Regions from separate parts of the Arthrobacter sp. ZGTC212 genome, predicted to be linked through region 1. Evidence: riboswitches for the same ligand, from Rfam matches in the RefSeq annotation. Region 1 holds a riboswitch; the other holds the start of a gene.

The links. Region 1 has a riboswitch for cyclic di-AMP ahead of CXQ89_RS16930 (NlpC/P60 family protein). Riboswitches for the same ligand answer to the same signal wherever they lie in the genome.
Region 2: linked by a shared signal. The riboswitch ahead of CXQ89_RS08795 (LysM peptidoglycan-binding domain-containing C40 family peptidase) and the one ahead of CXQ89_RS16930 (NlpC/P60 family protein) in region 1 are both predicted to bind cyclic di-AMP.

What each region holds. Positions count from the first base shown of each region.
Region 1 is NZ_PJIJ01000005.1:77,852-86,933, reverse strand. Features, by position in the region: gene CXQ89_RS16960 (ATP-binding protein) at 1-400, shown strand, start outside; gene fdhD (formate dehydrogenase accessory sulfurtransferase FdhD) at 411-1,238, opposite strand; gene CXQ89_RS16950 (molybdopterin molybdotransferase MoeA) at 1,338-2,630, opposite strand; gene CXQ89_RS18675 (DUF6457 domain-containing protein) at 2,620-2,910, opposite strand; gene CXQ89_RS16945 (molybdenum cofactor guanylyltransferase) at 2,943-3,629, opposite strand; gene CXQ89_RS16940 (HNH endonuclease) at 3,659-4,159, opposite strand; gene CXQ89_RS16935 (NlpC/P60 family protein) at 4,377-5,222, opposite strand; gene CXQ89_RS16930 (NlpC/P60 family protein) at 5,255-6,091, opposite strand; cyclic di-AMP (ydaO/yuaA leader) riboswitch at 6,095-6,281, opposite strand; gene CXQ89_RS16925 (M23 family metallopeptidase) at 6,377-7,147, opposite strand; cyclic di-AMP (ydaO/yuaA leader) riboswitch at 7,150-7,363, opposite strand; gene CXQ89_RS16920 (metal-dependent transcriptional regulator) at 7,429-8,127, opposite strand; gene serC (phosphoserine transaminase) at 8,357-9,082, shown strand, end outside.
Region 2 is NZ_PJIJ01000002.1:442,282-451,363, reverse strand. Features, by position in the region: gene CXQ89_RS08810 (histidine kinase) at 1-295, shown strand, start outside; gene CXQ89_RS08805 (response regulator transcription factor) at 283-927, shown strand; gene CXQ89_RS08800 (hypothetical protein) at 1,140-1,751, shown strand; cyclic di-AMP (ydaO/yuaA leader) riboswitch at 1,988-2,138, shown strand; gene CXQ89_RS08795 (LysM peptidoglycan-binding domain-containing C40 family peptidase) at 2,191-3,072, shown strand; gene CXQ89_RS08790 (hypothetical protein) at 3,219-3,725, opposite strand; gene CXQ89_RS08785 (HAMP domain-containing sensor histidine kinase) at 3,826-5,076, opposite strand; gene CXQ89_RS08780 (response regulator transcription factor) at 5,091-5,759, opposite strand; gene CXQ89_RS08775 (FUSC family protein) at 5,799-6,860, opposite strand; gene hrpB (ATP-dependent helicase HrpB) at 6,924-9,082, opposite strand, start outside.

The sequences.
Region 1 (9,082 bases):
CGGGATTACGCTGCAACTCGGGCTGCTGCCGGCTGCGCATGTGGTGCGGGGGGACAAAGCCCAGCTGGAACAGGTCTTTACGAACCTGTTGTCCAATGCCGTGAAGTTCACCCTTCCCGGCGGGACTGTTAACGTGTGCAGCAAAATGGTGGCCACGGACGCCGGACGCCAGATCAGGGTTCAAATTGTGGACAACGGCATCGGCATCCCGGAAGCGGACCTGCCCAAGCTGTTTCGGCGCTTTTTCCGGGCCTCCAACGCCACCTCGGCCGCCATCCCCGGCACCGGCCTTGGCCTGGCTATCGTTCAGGACATCGTGCTCCAGCACGGCGGGGAGCTGGACATCGATTCAACCCTGGGCCGCGGCACTACGGTCACGGTCCAGATCCCCGCCTGCTGACCGGTCTTTCTCAGGCCAGGATCCGTTCCGGATACGAATAGCAGTTCAAGGACGATCCGCGGCTGAAACCAACCACGGTCATTCCGGCGTCCTGGGCCAGTTCAACCGACAACGACGACGGCGCACTCACCGCCGCCAGCACCGGAATCCCGGCCAGCTGCGCCTTCTGCACCAGCTCAAAGGATGCCCGGCCGGAAACCTGCAGCACGGTCCCGCGCAGCGGCAGCATTCCGGCACGCAGGGCCCAGCCAACCACCTTGTCGACGGCGTTGTGGCGCCCAACATCTTCACGCAGGCACAACAGCTCACCTTGGACGGTGAACAATCCGGCGGCGTGCACGCCACCGGTGCGGTCAAAGACCTTCTGTTTCTGCCGGAGCTGTTCCGGCAGCCCGGCCAGGATCCGCAGCGGCACCCGGACGTCGTCGTCGCCCACCGAAAAATGGGACGACTTGCGAACCGCTTCTATGGAGGCGGTGCCGCAGATACCGCACGAACTTGAGGTGTAGACGTGGCGCTCCATCGTGGTGTCCGGCAGGGCAGTGCCGGGCCGCAACTGCACATCCACCACGTTGAAGGTCTGCTGCCCGGAGTCGTCGACGCCGGCGCAGTAGCGCAGGCTGACCAGCTGTCCCGGTTCCCAGATGATGCCTTCTGAAACCAGGAACCCTGCCACCAGGTCGAAATCGTCGCCCGGCGTCCTCATCGTCACGGTGAACGAACGGCCGCCCACCCTGATCTCCAGCGGCTCTTCGCCGGCCAGTACGTCCTCGCGCTTGGCGACTGTTCCGTCCGTCCGGAATTTCGTAATCTGACCGCGCCTGGTAACCCGTCCCATACTCTCTCCTTAGACACACCCGCTTTTAGCAACCGGTTCATTCAACCGCTGCCTGCTCTTCCACCGTGGCGGCTGCCCGTCCGGTGTGCCGCGCCTGCCCTAACGTGCCGGAGGCTGCTCTACCGTCCAGGGCAGCGGCAGCGCGGTAACGGCTTCGTCAGTGGTGCACCCTGCCTCGGGGACCACCATCACCGCATCAGCGTCCGCGATCCCCCGAAGCATTCCCGATCGGAAGTATGGCGACGGCACCGCCCTGCCGTCCTCGATCCGGCACGGAATAAGCCGCGTCCGTCCCGGCAGCGGCTCGATATCCACTCCGGCGAGCACATGTCGTTCGGGCGGGAGCGGAGCGCCGCGGAGCCCGTCCAGAAGCGGCTGGAGGACGGTGAAGACCGCCATCATGGCAGCCAGCGGATTGCCGGGAAGCGCTACAAGCAAACGTCCGTCGGGAAGGCGTGCCAGCATGGTGGGGTGTCCGGGGCGCATGGCGATGCCGTCGATCAGCATCTCAGCCTGCATGTCCTCCAGTGCCTGGCGCAGGTGGTCGGCCTCAGACCGGCCGGTACCTCCGGTGGTGATCAGCACGTCTCCGGAGGACATCGCGATGGACATCTCGTCCGTGGCGTCGGAGCTCAATGCCGCCACAACGTCTTCATAACGGTCCGAGAGACGCCTCACCACATCCATGCGGCCGCCCAGCATGGTCACCAGCTGGGGCAGCTGGGGGCCGAAAGTATCCCGCACCTGGCCGGCTTCCGGAAGCCCGTACTCAATGACTTCATCGCCGGTCAGCAGGAGGGACACGCGGGGAGGGCGCAGCACCGGCAAGGTGTCATGCCCGCACACAGCTGCCAGGGCAATGTGTGCGGGGTTGAGCACGGTGCCGCGTGTAATGGTGACTTCGCCGGCCGCCGCCTCTTCCCCCGCCGGCCGGATGTGCTCGCCGACGCTGGGTTCGTCTCCTCGGGCGCTGGAGCTGAGGGTGAGCTTGTCATCGCCGGAGACAACACCGCTTTCGGAGCGAAGCACACTGCTTGCACCGGCAGGAATCATCCCGCCGGTGAGGATGGCCACGGCCTGTCCGGGCTGCAGCGGGCGGCGCCCTGATTCCTTGTGGATCTGCCAGCGCTCGGCCCGGGGTTCTTCCTGGGTCACCAGCTGCCAGGGCGGCGGACCGGATACGGCCCAGCCGTCCATCGCAGAGGAAGCATAGTGGGGAACCGGTTGCAGCGCCGTTGTATCCAGCGCGAGGATTTGCCCCAGTGCCTCGGCCAGCGGGACTGTTTCATAGGGAAGCGGCCGTCCTGCGGAGTATGCGGAGCTACGGGCATGTTCCCACGCTGCGTTCGGCTGCAGCGGAAGTATGACGGGCGTTGAGTTGTCAGTGGTCATCAGTATCTCCGGTTTCACCGTAGTTCTTGCATTCTCGGGCAGCCACGCGCATCGCTGCGCCCATGGCGGCGGCGTCGTCGGCCTGGCCGCTCCCGGCCGCCAGGCCTGCCGCGAATCCCGCAATGAAGGTGGTCAGCGGAGCAGCCGGGCGGACTACCGTGTGCGCTGCAACGGAGGCCAGCTGCAACACTGCGCCAACGTCCACTGTGGTGTCTTCAAGCTCCAAGGAGGTGAGCAGTCTGCCGCACCACGCTTCGAGTTCCTCTTCCTGGCTTGCCATTTCCTGCTCCTTTATCGGCGCATATCTGCACGCTAGTTCAACGCCGCGGGCGCATCCGGGTCCCCGGTGGTTCCGGGTTTCACTGACCAGCGGCCCGCGTCCTCCCAGGTGTCAATGTCCGCTGTGCTGTGGGGCGGCACCGCAACGTTCCTCCATTGCACCCTAGCAAGGAGCCGCTTCATTGAAAGGTTTTCCAGTCCGCCAGGCCTGTCGAAGAAGCTGACGGCGGCGCCCAGGGCAGCCGTTCGATACAGTCCGGCCAACGGCTGGGATCTTCCGGATTCGTCCACGCAGAGGAGGGATTGGGGCTGCCGGCTCCCTTCATCACTGTCGTCTGCCGAGTTGCCTGCTTCAAGGAGGAGCGCCGTTACTGCCGCAGAGATGAACGGCATGTCGCAGGCAAGGACCAGCGTCCATTCGGGCGGGGTTGTCCCCGTGAACTCATCCCGTGACGCCAGCGCAGTCCATGCTGCGGCTACGGCGGCTGCCGGGCCCGAGAACGGCGGGTCCTCCCGGACCAATTGCGCAGGAACACCGGATGCCTCCACAGCAGCGGACAGCTCCGGCGGCCCCGCTACGGCGCAGCTGCGTGCCCCGGACGCAGCCTCCAGCGCAACTGCCAGAAGCGTGCGGCCGGAAGACTCCAGCAGAGCTTTCGGTGTTCCGCCGAGCCGGGACGATCTCCCGCCAGCAAGAATAATGGCATTGTGTTCGGCCATATGGCCCAACCCCCAGGTATTGGGCTCCATCAGGCTGCGGTGCCGGCATCGAGGAACTGATTCCATTGCGGTGCCGGCCGTTCCAATTCGCGAATTTGCCAGCGTGCTCCCCGCGGCGGCTGGGGCCGGAACCTAAGCTGCCATCCCAGCTGGGTGAGGGTCCTGTCGCCTTTTGCATTGTTGCACCGCAAGCAGCATGCAACCAGGTTTTCCCAACTGTCCGCCCCGCCCCTGGCCCGGGGAAGGACGTGGTCCACGGTGGACGCAGCCTTGCCGCAGTAGGCACATTGGTGACCATCACGGCGCAGAACTCCGCGCCGGGTGGCAACGGTGCCTTCCCGATACGGAACTTTCACATAACGGTGCAGCAGGATCACTGATGGTCGAGGAAGGATTTCCGTGGGCCCAACCACTGGTTCGCCGTCTTCTGCAACAACGCTTGCTTTTCCTGCCAACACCAGCACCAGCGCCCGCCGGAAGCTCACTACAGCCAACGGCTCATACCCGGCATTCAGAACGAGAGTGCGCATAGACGTTTTCCTCTTCGCCTGCGGTCCGTCGGCGGGGCCAGACCCGTCGACGGATGAAGGGACTTCGGATGATCTATGGAAAGGGTATGCCCACATCCGGGTCTTCGCCATTTCCGGCACCAGCCGCAGGTTTAAACGCGTCAAGGGTTCCCCCCGAAGGAGGAACCCTTGACAACTCCGGCGTATCGGAGCGTGCGCAGAGTGTTTTACAGGCCTTCTAGCGGACCCGGATGTACACGCCGCCCGAGCCGAGCTCGGCCGGAGCGACTACCGTGGAGTTTCCGTTGAAGCCGCCGTGGATGGCCTGGCCGTTGCCCACGTAAACAGCAATATGGGCCATACCCATGCCGCCGTCTGCGTAGTAGATCAGGTCGCCCGGAACAGCCTGTGAGGCGCTGACGGTGCTGCCCAGGGACAGGTAGCCTGCAGGCCAGTCGTGAAAACTGATTCCTGCAGCAGCCAGTGAGTTGGTAACCAGCATGGTGCAGTCCTGCGACACGCCCAGCTGGGCGTAAGCAGCCGCTGCAATGATGGAAGCCGTACCGGACGCCGCCGGAGCGCTGTCCTGGACCGGAGCGGGGCTGGCCGAGACGGCAGGCTGTGCACCGTAGCCCGCAGGAGTTGCATCCTGCAGCGGGGCAGCTGCCTGGGACTGCTCTGCCGCGGACTGCCCTGCCTCGGACTGCCCTGCCTCAGACTGCACGGCCGGCGTCTGCAGCGCAGTCTGGGACTGCACGGCGATCTCAGGCTGCACTGTTTCAGGAGCCGTAATGACACCGGCAACGGCCGGACGGTCAAAGTTCACGGAAGCAGTGGAAGGAACCGTCAGTTGTGCGGCAGCGGTCAGGTCCAGCGTGCTGGTCTGAACGTCGCGGGCGACATCGGAACCTGTCGCGTTGGCTGCGACACCGGAAGCCAGAACCAGGCCGGATGCGGCAACAACAACAGCCGCCTGCCGTCCCATGGTACCGGCGTTGGCGGACACTGCCTGGGCAAGTGCACTCAGCGGGGCGGTGCGTTCCACCGGTGCCCGGTGACGGGCACGCTCAGTTGTAGAAGTCATGCGAGTGAAGTCTCCGTTATCTGCAACTGGGCTTAGCTGACGCGGACGAAGCTTGCGCCGCCGAGGTAGGACAGCGGGTGCAGAACGGTGTTCATACCGTCGAAGCCGCCGCTGATTACCTGACCGTTGCCCACGTAGATTGCTACGTGGCCGGAGGTGATGACGAGGTCGCCCGGCTCGGGCGAGCCGACAACAGAGCCGTAGGCGAAGAACTGTGCGGGAGCCAGGTCGCCAACCGACTTGCCAACCGAACGCAGTGCATTCTCCACCATGGCGGTGCAGTCCTGGGCAACGCCGATCTGCGAGTAGGCGGAGGCTACCAGGGCCGCGCCAATACCGCTGGCTGCGGGAGCAGGAGCCGAAGCAGCTGCGGGAGCCGGGGTGTTGACGGCCGGAGCCGCTGCCGGTGCCGCGTTGGTGGCGGCCGGGGCGGCGGGCTGGGCCTGAACGGCTACGGCCTGCTGCGCCTGAACGGCGGCAGCCTGCTGGGCCTGAGCTGCCTGCTCCTGGGCTACGGCGGCGGCAGCCGCTGCTGCTTCTTCCGCAGCAACCTGGGCACGGTATTCAGCGCCGGACACAGCGGAGACCGGCTCAATGGTGGCCAGTTCGAAGGGTGCCTGTGCGGAGACCGAAACGGCGCCGGTGGTGGTCACGGCACTGAGCGGCGTGGCCTCGAGTGCCTGACGATCGGTGCTGACGGCTGCCTGGGCGGGAAGACCAGCGGCCAGGACGAGTCCTGAAGCAGCGACGACGACGGCTGCCTGGCGGCCGATGGTTCCCACATTGGAGGTGACGGCCCGGGACAATGCTGAAATTGGGCTCGACTGGACGGTGGCCGCGCGACGGCGGCCGTGAGCTACTGATGACACAAGTTTGCCTCTCCCAATGCCTGCGAGGTGAGCTGTCGGATTCGGATGGGAGTCACCCGGTTGCCGGCTGTGAAGCCTGGCAACTTAACCCCAAGGGCTTCTTGCGAAGCCCGAATTTGGTTCCCCCGCCTCTGCCATGCGATGTTGCGAACGGACCTCAGACAGTGGCAGAGCTCGGCGATCTGTTAGAGGGTGCCCGATCTTTAGGTCGATCAGGCACGAGGATGACCTTACAACAACATTTGGCCAATGTCACGTTCAGGTCACGGAATGGTTATCCTGCGGTCACAGCCAGCCCAGCGGGTCAACAACTTCGCCGTTCACCATGACCTCAAAGTGCAGGTGGCAGCCCGTGGAAGCACCGGTGGTACCGCTGGCCCCCACCAGGTCTCCCCGCTCCACGGTGGCTCCCACAGCAACGGCAAGGCTGGACATGTGGTTGTAAGTCGTTTCAACACCGTTACCGTGGTCCACAACCACGCGGTTGCCGCCACCGTAGGCGTGCCAGCCCGAGAAGGTCACGGTCCCGGACGCAGCTGCCGTGACGTCAGTGCCGCAGGCGGCCGAAAAGTCCTGGCCGCGGTGCATCTCGCCCGCCGTGCCCGTGATCGGGCTGACACGGTAGCCGAAGCCCGACGTTTCAATGAGGTCCGCTGCCAGCGGCTTCGCGAGCGTTCCCTTGGCCGCGCCTGCAGAGACCTCCGAACCCGAGGCAACAACCACGTGTCGGAGTTTGGCTTCGGGATCGAATTTGCTGCTGAGCGCGGCGCGTTCAAAGCTGACGGTTGCTTCGGGGTCAGCCGATACCACCGGGGCTTCAACCGCAACAGACTGCAGTTCCTGCACGGGCTCACTGACGGCGGCGGTGGTGGGGATGGCAACGGTGAGGATCAGGCCGGAGGTTGCCGCTGTGATGGCTACCTTTTGTGCGGTGTCACCTAGGGTGTGGTTCTTGGTTTCTGCGCGGCGGCGGCCGGAAGTCTGGCCGTTCCGGGGGCGTGGAGCCGGGGCCGGAGCAGACGCGCGGCGCCTGCCCGGGGCAGCATGCTTCGACAAGGTATACCTCTCTCATATGCCTGCGAAGTTAGCTGTCGGATTCGAGTAGAGAAACTCGGCCCCGCACTCACCACCGGCCGCACCAGTGGTGCGGCCGCTGTGCTGATGCTGGAGGCTTCACCCCGAGGCAGCCTTGGCTGCCGATTGATGGGTCCTCCGCCCCTGCCTGAAAGTCTGAAATTCCGGGCCAGTGGCAGGGTTCGGCGTAAGGCCCGGATAACGGTGTTATTTCAACGTCAGTAAGTCACTATAGGTTAAGGAAGCCAAAAGAGACCATTCCGTTATCCAGCGGTGGAAACAAACACGTGGTTGGCTACCTCTGGAGGAAGCTCGAGTGCCCCTTCAATTCCTGGTACGCGCACGGAGATGTAGCCGGCCACCGTCTCGGCGGTAAGTTCCGCTCCCGGGCGCAGCCCTGCCTCATCAAGCTGGACGAGCAGCTCGGGCTCCACCTGGACCGGCTCGGCAAGACGAACCAGCTGCAGCTTGGTTCCGGGCTCAGTCGCGGCAACCGCCGCAACCAGGTTGATGACTCCGTGGTGGAAGAGTTCGGCGGCTACTCCGCCAATCTCTTCCAGGCCCGGGATGGGGTTTCCGTACGGCGATTCCGTGGGCCGGCCCAACAATTCGTAAAGGCGCCGCTCCACCCGCTCGCTCATCACGTGTTCCCAGCGGCAGGCTTCATCATGCACATACGCCCAGTCCAAGCCGATCACGTCTGAGAGCAGCCGTTCCGCCAGACGGTGCTTACGCATCACTTCTGTTGCCCGGCGCCGGCCCAGTTCGGTCAGCTCGAGATGCCTGTTCCCGGACACCACCACCAGTCCGTCCCGTTCCATCCGGCCGATTGTCTGGGAAACCGTTGGCCCGGAATGGCGCAGGCGTTCTGCGATCCGCGCCCGGAGCGCAACGATGTTCTCCTCTTCAAGCTCCAGGATGGTCCGCAGATACATCTCAGTGGTATCAATGAGGTCCGTCATGGCAGGGCCGCTCCTATGTATTCGAGGGAAGATCAGGAGAACAACGGCGGGACGCCGCCGCCACAGGTGATTACTGCCAATACGTTACTTCATTGACCCACAGGGCGGATAATTCCAGCAGTGTCCGGCACCTTGCTGAGCGAGTTCACAAATGGCCCGGACACGGCACGGTGGGGCAGAATAAAAGGGCATATCAGAGCACCCTGCCTACCGCTTGGAGCGATACCCCATGGGCGAAACCGCCGCGCTTACGATTCCCGCCGAACTACTCCCCCGGGACGGGCGGTTCGGTGCCGGGCCCTCCAAGGTGCGCCCGGAACAGATGGAAGCACTGTCCCGCGCCGGCTCAAACCTGCTCGGCACCTCCCACCGCCAGGCACCCGTCCGGAATCTTGTGGGGAGCGTCCGGGAGGGACTCTCCAGCCTTTTTCGCGCACCGGACGGCTACGAGGTGGTACTTGGGGTAGGCGGTTCCACCGCATTCTGGGATGTGGCGTCCTTCGGCCTGGTTCGGGAAAAAGCACAGCATTTGTCCTTCGGCGAGTTCGGTTCCAAGTTCGCCGCGGCCACCAACAAGGCTCCGTTCCTCGCGGAGTCCTCCATCATCAAGGCTGACCCGGGAACCCGTCCCGAGGCTGTCGCTGAGGCCGGCGTGGACGTTTACGCCTGGCCCCAGAATGAAACATCCACGGGCGTCGCCGCACCGGTCCGGCGAGTTCAGGGCGCCGACGCCGATTCACTGGTCCTCATCGACGCGACCTCTGCCGCCGGTGGCTTGGATGTGGACCTGGCGGAGTCCGATGTGTACTACTTTGCTCCGCAGAAGAACTTCGCTTCCGACGGAGGGCTGTGGCTGGGCATGTTTTCCCCCGCAGCACTGGAACGGGCAGCGCAGATCAATGCAACGGACCGCTGGATTCCCGATTTCCTGAACCTGCAGACGGCCATCGACAAT
Region 2 (9,082 bases), on a different contig from region 1:
GCTAACCAATGCGGCGAAGCATTCGAATGCGTCGCGAATCGAGGTGGTCCTGCGCACGGAGGCCATACCGCGCGAAGATGTACTGGTGATCCGGGTGACCGACGACGGCGACGGCGGGGCTGCAGTTCCGACGTATGGTGCGGTGCCCGGTGCCCCTGCCGGTCCCGGCCCCGGCAGGGGCACCGGGCTGGCGGGAATTGCCCGCCGGGCCTCCGCTTTTGGCGGCAAGCTGATCCTCAACAGTCCGCAGGGCGGACCAACCGAGCTAAGGGTGGAACTACCATGCGCCTTCTGATCGCCGAAGATGATGCCCTTCTGCGCGCCGGACTGGAGCTGTTGCTGAAGGGCGAGGGTTTCGAGGTGGTCGGCTCGGCCGACAACGCTGAGGACCTGCTCGCCGCCTTTGAGCCGGGGAGCGCAGACGGTGCGGTCCTCGATGTCCGGATGCCGCCGTCGTTCACTAATGAGGGGCTGCGCGCCGCGCTGGACCTGCGATCGCTGGTACCGGACTTTCCGGTCCTGGTCCTGTCCTCCTATGTGGAGGACAGATATGCCAGCCGGCTCCTGGCCTCCGGTGCGCAGGGCGTGGGCTACCTGCTGAAGGAACGCGTGGGCAAGGTGGGCGATTTCGTGGACGGCCTGAGGCGTGTCCTGGCCGGCGGAACGGTGATGGACCCGGAAGTCATTGCCCAGCTCTTCAGCCGCCGCGGCACGCAGGACCCGGTGAGGTCGCTGACTCCGCGGGAGTTCCAAGTGCTGGGGCTGGTGGCCGAAGGACTCGGCAACACTGCCATTGCCCACGCCATTTGCGTTTCCGAAACCGCCGTCAGCAAGCACATCGGTAATATCTTCGCGAAACTCGGTCTTTCTCCGTCTGACAGCGGCCACCGCCGGGTTCTGGCCACTTTGGCGTACCTTCGGTCCTAATTGCCTGGGATTTACGGAAAGCATTTGCTGACCCAAGCATTTTTTCTCCTGTGCACCCCGCCGGCACTCTGGACAAACGTGTCATCGGACTGTACCGCTGATCCTTCCCTCCAGTCCGCTGCTGCACAGCGAACAGGACAGGTAGGCTAAAGAGTGCCCCGGTCCCGGTTGATGTATACCCGGTCCGGCAAGATGACGAGGAAGAGATGAATATGCCAGAGCTTCAAGGGAACGATCCCGACAGTATTCGCCAAGAATTCGGTTACCTCACCGTCGCGGAAATCCTGCAGCTCTGTGCCACCCAGAAGATCCTGGACCCTTCATCCACATTGATTTCCCGCAAAGCACAGCTGGGCGAGGGTAACGTGTTTTATCCCGGAACAGTTATTGCCGTCGACGAACAGAGTTTCTGCGTCATTGGAGACCGGAACATCTTCTATCCTGGTACTTTCCTGTCTGCGGTGGACGGCGGAATGCTTCTGCTCGGCTCCGAAATCGCCCTGGGGCCGGGCGGCGTCCAGCTCACGGCGGGCCGGTCGGATGCTGTTGCAGTGGGCGACCGCGCCCGGCTCACCAATGGTGCCGTCGTGACGGGAAGGTCAGTGCTCGGCTCCGGATCGCAGATCGTTGGCGCCATCCGTGCAGAGTCAGTGGTACTGGCCGACGGCGGGGACCATGCCTCGCTGCCGGCCGAGAAGCGCGGTTCAGTGCTGAAGGGATCCGGTGTGGCCCGCGGGCTCCGGCTTGCACCCGGTGACCTGGTGCATGGATTCGGGGAGTTGACCTCCGCCACGCTCGAGCGCCAGACGGATTCGCCTGCCTAACGGTCTCCGGCGGGCTGATCGCGGGGATCCGACGGCTCTCCATACCCCCCGGTTTCCGGGGGCTTGGCGGCCTATTGTGCCACCGGCCACCTATACCATGCAGCGGCGCCACTCACGCGCCCGTGCGACCTTCGTTACTAAATAGTTATCTTCTCGTAATCGGCTTGTACTGTTGATGCCAAGCCGTTACCTGAAACGGCGCCCTTGACTTGTTACCTAGCTCTGCCGCTGGTCAAGGTCCACAGATTTCACACTTCGGCAGAGGCGGGGGAACCACTTACGGGTTCCTTGAATCCTTGGGGTTAAGTCAGCCGAGGTTTCTTCGGCGGACCGGATGACTCCCATCCGCATCCGACAGCTCACCTCGCAGGTATCGGGAGAGGTAACTCTAATGTTGAACAATACTCGTGGACGCCACCGTGCCGGAAATATCGGACTGTTGGCCGCAATCGCAAACACCGCAAGCAGCAAGGCCCGCACCGTGGGCAGCGCCGCTGCAGTCATGGCGGCAGGCTCCGGTCTGGTGCTGAGCATGGCCGGCCCCGCCTCGGCAGGCGTCATCGCAAACGACTCAACCGAGTCTTACAGCGCTCCTGCGGCTGTCGCCGCACCCGTGGAAACTCCGGCACCCGCCGCAGTCTCCACCGCGTCAACTCACGTTGTCCAGTCGGGCGACACCCTGAGTGCAATTTCAGCCACCTACGGCGTCAGCCTGGACACCGTCCTGGCGCTGAACGGCCTTTCGCTGGAATCCATCATCTACCCCGGTGACGTCATCACGTATGCCGGAGGCGCTGTTGCTGAGGTAGCTGAAGCTGCCTACGCCGCACCCGCCGAAGCTGCCTACGCCGCACCCGCCGAAGCTGCCTACGCTGCACCGGCTGAGGCCGTCTACACCGCACCGGCTGAAGCCAGCCCGGCCGCAGCCGACTTCAGCACCTTCAGCACCCCGGCGTCCTCCGTGACCCCGGTTGCTTCCACGGGTGCAGCTGTCACCGGCACGAACTCCATCATGCTGAACTCCGCCTACGCCCAGATGGGTGCCGCCCAGGACTGCACCGTCCTGGTGGAGGTTGCCCTCCGGGCAGCCGGCTACTCGGTGGGCGACCTGGCACCGGCACAGCTGGCTGCTTACGGAACCCCGGTTTCTGACCCCCAGCCCGGCGACATCATCTACTACGCCGACGGCGGCATGGGCCTTGCCCACATCGCCATCTACATTGGTGACGGCCAGGCCATCCACAGCGGATGGAACGGCAACCAGACTGTCCAGCAGAGCGCCAACGTCGGTTCCGGCGCTGTCTACTACCGCGTAGCGTAATCACGCAGCAGTAGCTCCTAATGGGGCGCAGGAAGCGAACGGACCTGCGCCCCGATAAAGGTAAGAGAACGCCCGGCCAATTGGCCGGGCGTTCTCTTTTTGGTTAGGGCACGCACCCGGTTGGGGTGCGCCGGTGGACTGAAAAGTCAGGCCGCGGGCTCGTTCTCAGTGTTTTCGCTTCCATCGTTCCCGCCGTCTTCATGGTGGTCACCGTCGCTGTGTCGGTCCCTGGCCGGGCGGTCTTCGTCCGGGGTGCCACCGTCGAACTTGCCATCGTGATGGCGCCCGGCGTGCCCGCGTTCCGGTGCATCCTCGGTGGTGCCGTCCTCGGTGGAACCGTCGTCGGTGCCCTCCTCAGCGCCCTTCTTGTCTCCGTTGTCCGGCTCCTGTCCGTCGCCCTGGGCTTCATTGTCGTCGCCACGCATCTTGTGGTCGCCGTCAGGCATACCCTTTTCCGGCTTCGAATCAGAGTCCTGGTCCGTGTCCGGGGCCTGCTGGTTTTCCTGCTGTTCGGTCACTGACGCCTGTTCCTGGTCAACACTGTTGTCACCAGTGGCCAGTCCGGCAAAGAAGGCACCAACCAGCAGTGCCAGACCTCCCACGACACCAAGAATCCAGCCGAGCGGGCCCCTGACCTTGTCCCGGAAAGCCATTGTGTTTACTCACCTCCAATAGTGGTTTACCTACACAACTATTTTCGGAGCTGATTCTTCGAGGATTCTTAGACTTCCACGGCTCTCTGGGTTCCGCTGCTCAGAACGGGGAATGCTCCCGGGCTGCCGGAAGCCGCACCTCCAGCACACCTCCGGACCCATTCACCGCCGGCAGGGCCTGGACGCTGCCGCCATACCGTGCCGCAATTTCCGCCACGAGGGCCAGTCCCAAACCGTAATGCCGTGGTCCCGGCGTTTCTTCAGCCCTGTCGCGGGCCGAAGCAAACCGTTCGAAGGCGTGCCGGCTGAAACCGGGAGGAAAGCCAGGTCCGTCGTCGGACACACGAATGACCGCTTCTCCGCCGCTTTTTCGAACCGAGAAGCGCACCTGTGAACGGGCATAGTCCAAGGCGTTGGCGCCGAGCGCAGTGAACACCCGCTGCAGCGCGAACTGTCCGCCGCGCACCAGCACCTGCGGCTCGGGGGCTTCAAGTTCCAGTGTCAATCCCCGCCGATGAGCCGCGGGTTCCAGGGAGTTGACGGTGGAGCCGGCCAGCGACACCAGGTTTACCTCCTCCAACGGTCCCGATTGGCGGGGATCAGCAGACATCAGCAAATCTTCGAGGATTCCGTTGAGCACCTTGGTGTCATCCACCACCTCGTCGGCAGCGTGGACGGCTTCCTCGATGGACTTCGGCGCATCCGGTTCCGCGGCCAGCCGACGGCGCAGCATCTGTGCGCGCATGCTCAGGAGTGTGAGCGGTGTCCTCAATTCATGGCTGGCATCGGCGACAAAGCGCCGCTGCAGGGCCAGGGCTTCGGCCATCGGACGCATGGCGGCCCGTGCCGCCCAGGCCGAAAGTGCACCGGCGGCAAGCCCCGCCGCCAGAACCGACACCACCAGCGCCAGAGCCAGGCGGCGCAGCTGTTCGGTGGCCGCCCGTGTGTCGACGGCAGCCTGCACCACATCGCCGCCGCGGCGGGCAGTAAGGACTTCATAGCTGCGGTCCCCGGCGGTTACCGTGTCCCGGCGGGACTCCCCGGTTCTTGCCACTTCAGCCAGCGCCTCTTCGTCCGGCAGACCCGAGGGCATGTTGCGGGACACGGCCAGCCGGCCGTCGTCGTACACGGCCAAAAACACATCCAGCGGAGCTTCCCGCGGAGAGTCGGACTCCACAGCCGAAATGAGGGTTTGCTCCGCAGCGCTCCGGGTCTGGGCGGACACGAGTCCGTACACGAGAACGCCGGCCAAACCCAGCAGCACCACGGTCAGTGCCGTGAACTGTACCGCCAGCCGCAGCGCGGCCCGCCGCAGTTCAGTGTCCTCCAAGCTGCGCGGTTTCCCGCTCAACGGCCGCCGAACCCTCATGACCTGGCACCGAGCCGATAACCGATTCCCCGCACCGTCAGCACTGCCTGCCTGCCCAGCTTGCGCCGAAGGTAATGCACATATGTGTCCACCACCCCGTCGTCGTCCGCTTCCGGAAAGACTGCGCTCAGCAGGTCAGCCCGCGGAAACACCTGACCGGGCCGGCGGGCCAGGTGTTCCAGCAGCGCACTCTCCCGGTCCGAGAGCACCACCACTTCCCCGGCGTCGGTTGTTACCGTGCGGCCCGCGGTATCGAAAACTCCGCCGGGCACGGACAGGACGGGAACACGGGCGATGTTCCGGCGCCGCAGCGCCCGAAGGCGGGCCAGCAGCTCGTCGATGTCAAAGGGCTTCGCCAGGTAGTCTTCGGCTCCGCGGTCCAGCCCCTCGACGCGGTCCGCGGGGTTGCCCAGGGCGGACAGGACCAGGGCCGGTGTCAGGATCCCGCGGCTGCGGAGCCGCGACAGCACATCCAGTCCCTCGATCGCGGGCAGCCCGCGGTCCAGAAGCAGAACGTCGAAGGGGTGGGTCAGGCCCTCGTGGAGTGCGCGCTGCCCGTCAAAAGCCAGGGTCACGGCGTAGCCCTCCGATTCCAGGAGGTCCGCCAGCATCCGGGACAGCTGCCGGTCATCTTCCACGACGAGAATCCGGGGTCGGTCCGTCATGCCGAAAGTCTATTGGCCGGGCGCCCGACGGGCCCGGGGTCAGCTCGGGTTTGGGTACCCGTGGCCCTCGATTGCTGCTGAATCGTTCGCTGTGGAGGACGCCTGCGTTCCCCTTTGGTGCGTGGTAAGCAGGACGACGACGACGGCGACCACCGCGCCGATGGTGGTTTCCACCGCCCGGTCAATGGTCAGTTCCCAGACCGGCTGAGTGGACACAAAGCTGCCCATCAGCAGGGCCACAGGGGTCAGGAACACCATGGCCAGCGCATAGTGCCGGATCACGTAGATCTCACCGGCAAACTGCAGCAGGGTCAGCAGGACGGCCAGCTGCACCGGGGTCCAGTCCGGCTGGAGCAGCAGTGCGGAGAGCAGCACTCCGGCGTAGGTTCCCAGGATGAAATGTGCCGCCCGCAGCGGAGCACGTGCCGCGTTCACGGCAGCAATCGGGGCGCATGCGGCCAGCATCGCCCAGTAGCTGTGTCCGGGTCCAACCAGTACGGCAAGGGAACCGGCCGCCGCCACAGCGGTGACGTATCTGCCCGAATGCTGCAGGATCGCTGGCCAATCCGGCGGCGCCACGGACGGTCGGTGCCACAGCGGGCTGTGGCGGCGCGCGTGGGCACGGCCGGCGATGCCCAGGACCATTGCCGTCACCGCGCCGCCTCCTGCGGCCAGGGCAGCTTCACTTACGGCTCCAGTAAAGGGGGCAGCGGCAGTTGCGGTGAAAGCAAAAATATAAGTGAACGGGCCGGCGGGCCGGACCCGCAGATAATCGGCGGCAACGGAAATGATGCCGGCGATGACTGTCGCGGCTGCAACGACTTCCCAGTCGCCTCGTCCGGCCAGGGACATCCAGACGCCTGCAACCACGGTCAGGATCATGAGTACCCCGGACTGTGATTGATGCCGGAGCCGGCGCCAGTGGGGTTCACTGCGGCCAAAGACTCCGGTCAGCGAACCGAAGATGGCGCACATGGTCAGGTCCGTGCGGCCGAGCAGAATCAGCACCAGCAACGGAACCAGAAGGCCAGCGGCTACCCGAACTGCCGGAAATCGGTGGCCACGGCCTGCCGGGACCGCCAGGAAATCTCGAATTGCCACCCAACCAGCCTATGAGCGGACTTGACCGCAGCCGCGGAGTCACCCACGTGATACCCGTCGCAGCTACATCCTTGCCTTCGTTTTTGCCGTGGCCTTCGCCGACCAGGGATCCTCGGGCCAGGGATGTTTGGGATATCTGCCGCGCATCTGTGCCCGGACCTGCTGATAAGGCCCGGCCCAGAATGAGGCCAGGTCATCCGTTACGGCAAGGGGCTGGCGTGCCGGTGAGAGCAGGTGGAACAGCACCGGCACCCTGCCATTCACCAGCCGCGGGGTTTCTGCCCAGCCGAAGCACTCCTGCAGCTTGACTGCCACCACCGGGCGGCCGTCGTCGTCGGGGTCCGGATAAGTGATCCGCACATGGGAGCCGCTGGGAACGGCGAGCCGCTCCGGTGCAAGCTCGGCCAACTGTGAGGCCTCGGGCCAGGGCAGCAGCCGGCGCAGCGGCTCGGTAAGATCGATGCCGTTCACGGAGGCACCGGCGGCCAGGGCGTTCAGTTCCGGTGCCAGCCAGTCCTCCAGCCTGGCCAACAGCGCCGGCTCCGAAACATCCGGCCACGGCTCCCCCAGCTCCCGGCGGATCAGGGCCATGCGGCGACGGAGGGAATCCGCGGCGGGAGAAAACCCGATGACGCCGAGGCCCTCCGATGCCAGGGCACGTGCCACTGCCGGTTTCCCTTCCTCAGCCGACGGGCGGACGGGCGTTGAGGACAACACGATCGCTCCCAGCCTGCGTTCCCGCCGCGCCGTGACGCGGCCGGACACAAAGCGTGCCTCCACCGTGTCCGTGAGCAGGTGCCGTGCCGCAGAGGCAGCAGCTTCCTCGCTCAACGGAGCGGCGGAACGGATCACGGCTCCCGTTCCTGCCGCGTCCCGGCCTTGGGCGCGGGTCACTTCGGCAACTGCCAGCCATTCATGGCCTGTCAGCGGGCTTCCGGCCGGCAAGCCGGCACGTGTCCCGGAGGAGAGCAGATAGCGCTCAGGTCCTTCTCCGGGCACCCGGCGGGCGATGCGGTCCGGAAACGCGAGCCCGATCACGAAGCCAACGGCGTCGGTGGCTGCCACATCAAGAGATTCTTTACGGCGCGCTGCTTCTTCACGCCGGGCGTCACGCCGGGCGATGGACTCCATGCGCCGCACGTCCTCCGACCAGCGTCTCTCCCCGGGATCCCGTCCCAAGCGCAGGGCGGCGAGAAGGCGTGTGAGGTCGGCGCCCGGAGCGCGGTGGTCTCCGGAAACCAGGGCCACGGTCTCTGCCGCCGCGCGAACGCCAACAACACCGGATCCGTCCAGCAGGGCCCGCGCCAAGCGGGGATCGGCGGGTATTCCTGCCAGCGTTTTACCCATCGGGGTGACGGCGCCGGAGGTTTCCACGGCACCAAGATCCCGCAGCACGGTTTGAGCATCTTCCATGGCCCTATGCGGCGGTGCATCCGGCAGTGCCAATCCTTCACCGCCCGGCGCGCCCCAGCAGGCCAGGACCAGAGCTGCAGCCGTCAGGTCTGCAACGGAGATCTCAGGTGTCTGGTGTGCCGGCGCGGCTCCGAAGGTTCGTTCGTCATAGCACCGGACAACGCGTCCCGGTCCCTGGCGGGCGGCACGTCCGGCGCGCTGTTCAGCGGATGCCCGGGAGCAGGAAACGGTCACCAATCCCGACATGCCGCGTGCCGCGTCCCGGCGCGGTTCCCGTGCCAATCCGGAATCGATGACCAGCCGGACCCCAGGGACTGTTAGGGAGGATTCAGCCAGGCTGGTGGAGACGATGATTCGCGGCTTGCCACCGGCTGACCTCCCCGAGACGGCCCGATCCTGTTCCCGCGGGTCAATCTGCCCGTGCAGCTCCAGCACCTCGGTTCCGGCTCCGGCGCTACTGCGGATGCGTGCGGCCACATGGGAGACTTCCCAGGCGCCAGGTACGAAGACGAGGGCGTCGGCCTCCGGATTTCCGGCCAGCAGTTCGCTGTGTGCAGTGGCCGCCGTATCAGCCACGTGATGCAGGAAACTACGGGTCACTCCGTGCTCGTCCAGACGCAGGGACGGCGCCGGCGCCCACCGAACGTCCAGCGGATACAGTGCCGAGGCGCAGCCGACGACGGGAACCGGGCCGGCCCCGTCTCTCTCACTTCCATCCCCGCTGCCAATCAGCGCAGCAAAGCGGGGTGCATCCAAGGTCGCCGACATGGCGACCAGAGTCAGGTCATCGCGCAGTTGCCGGACTTCGG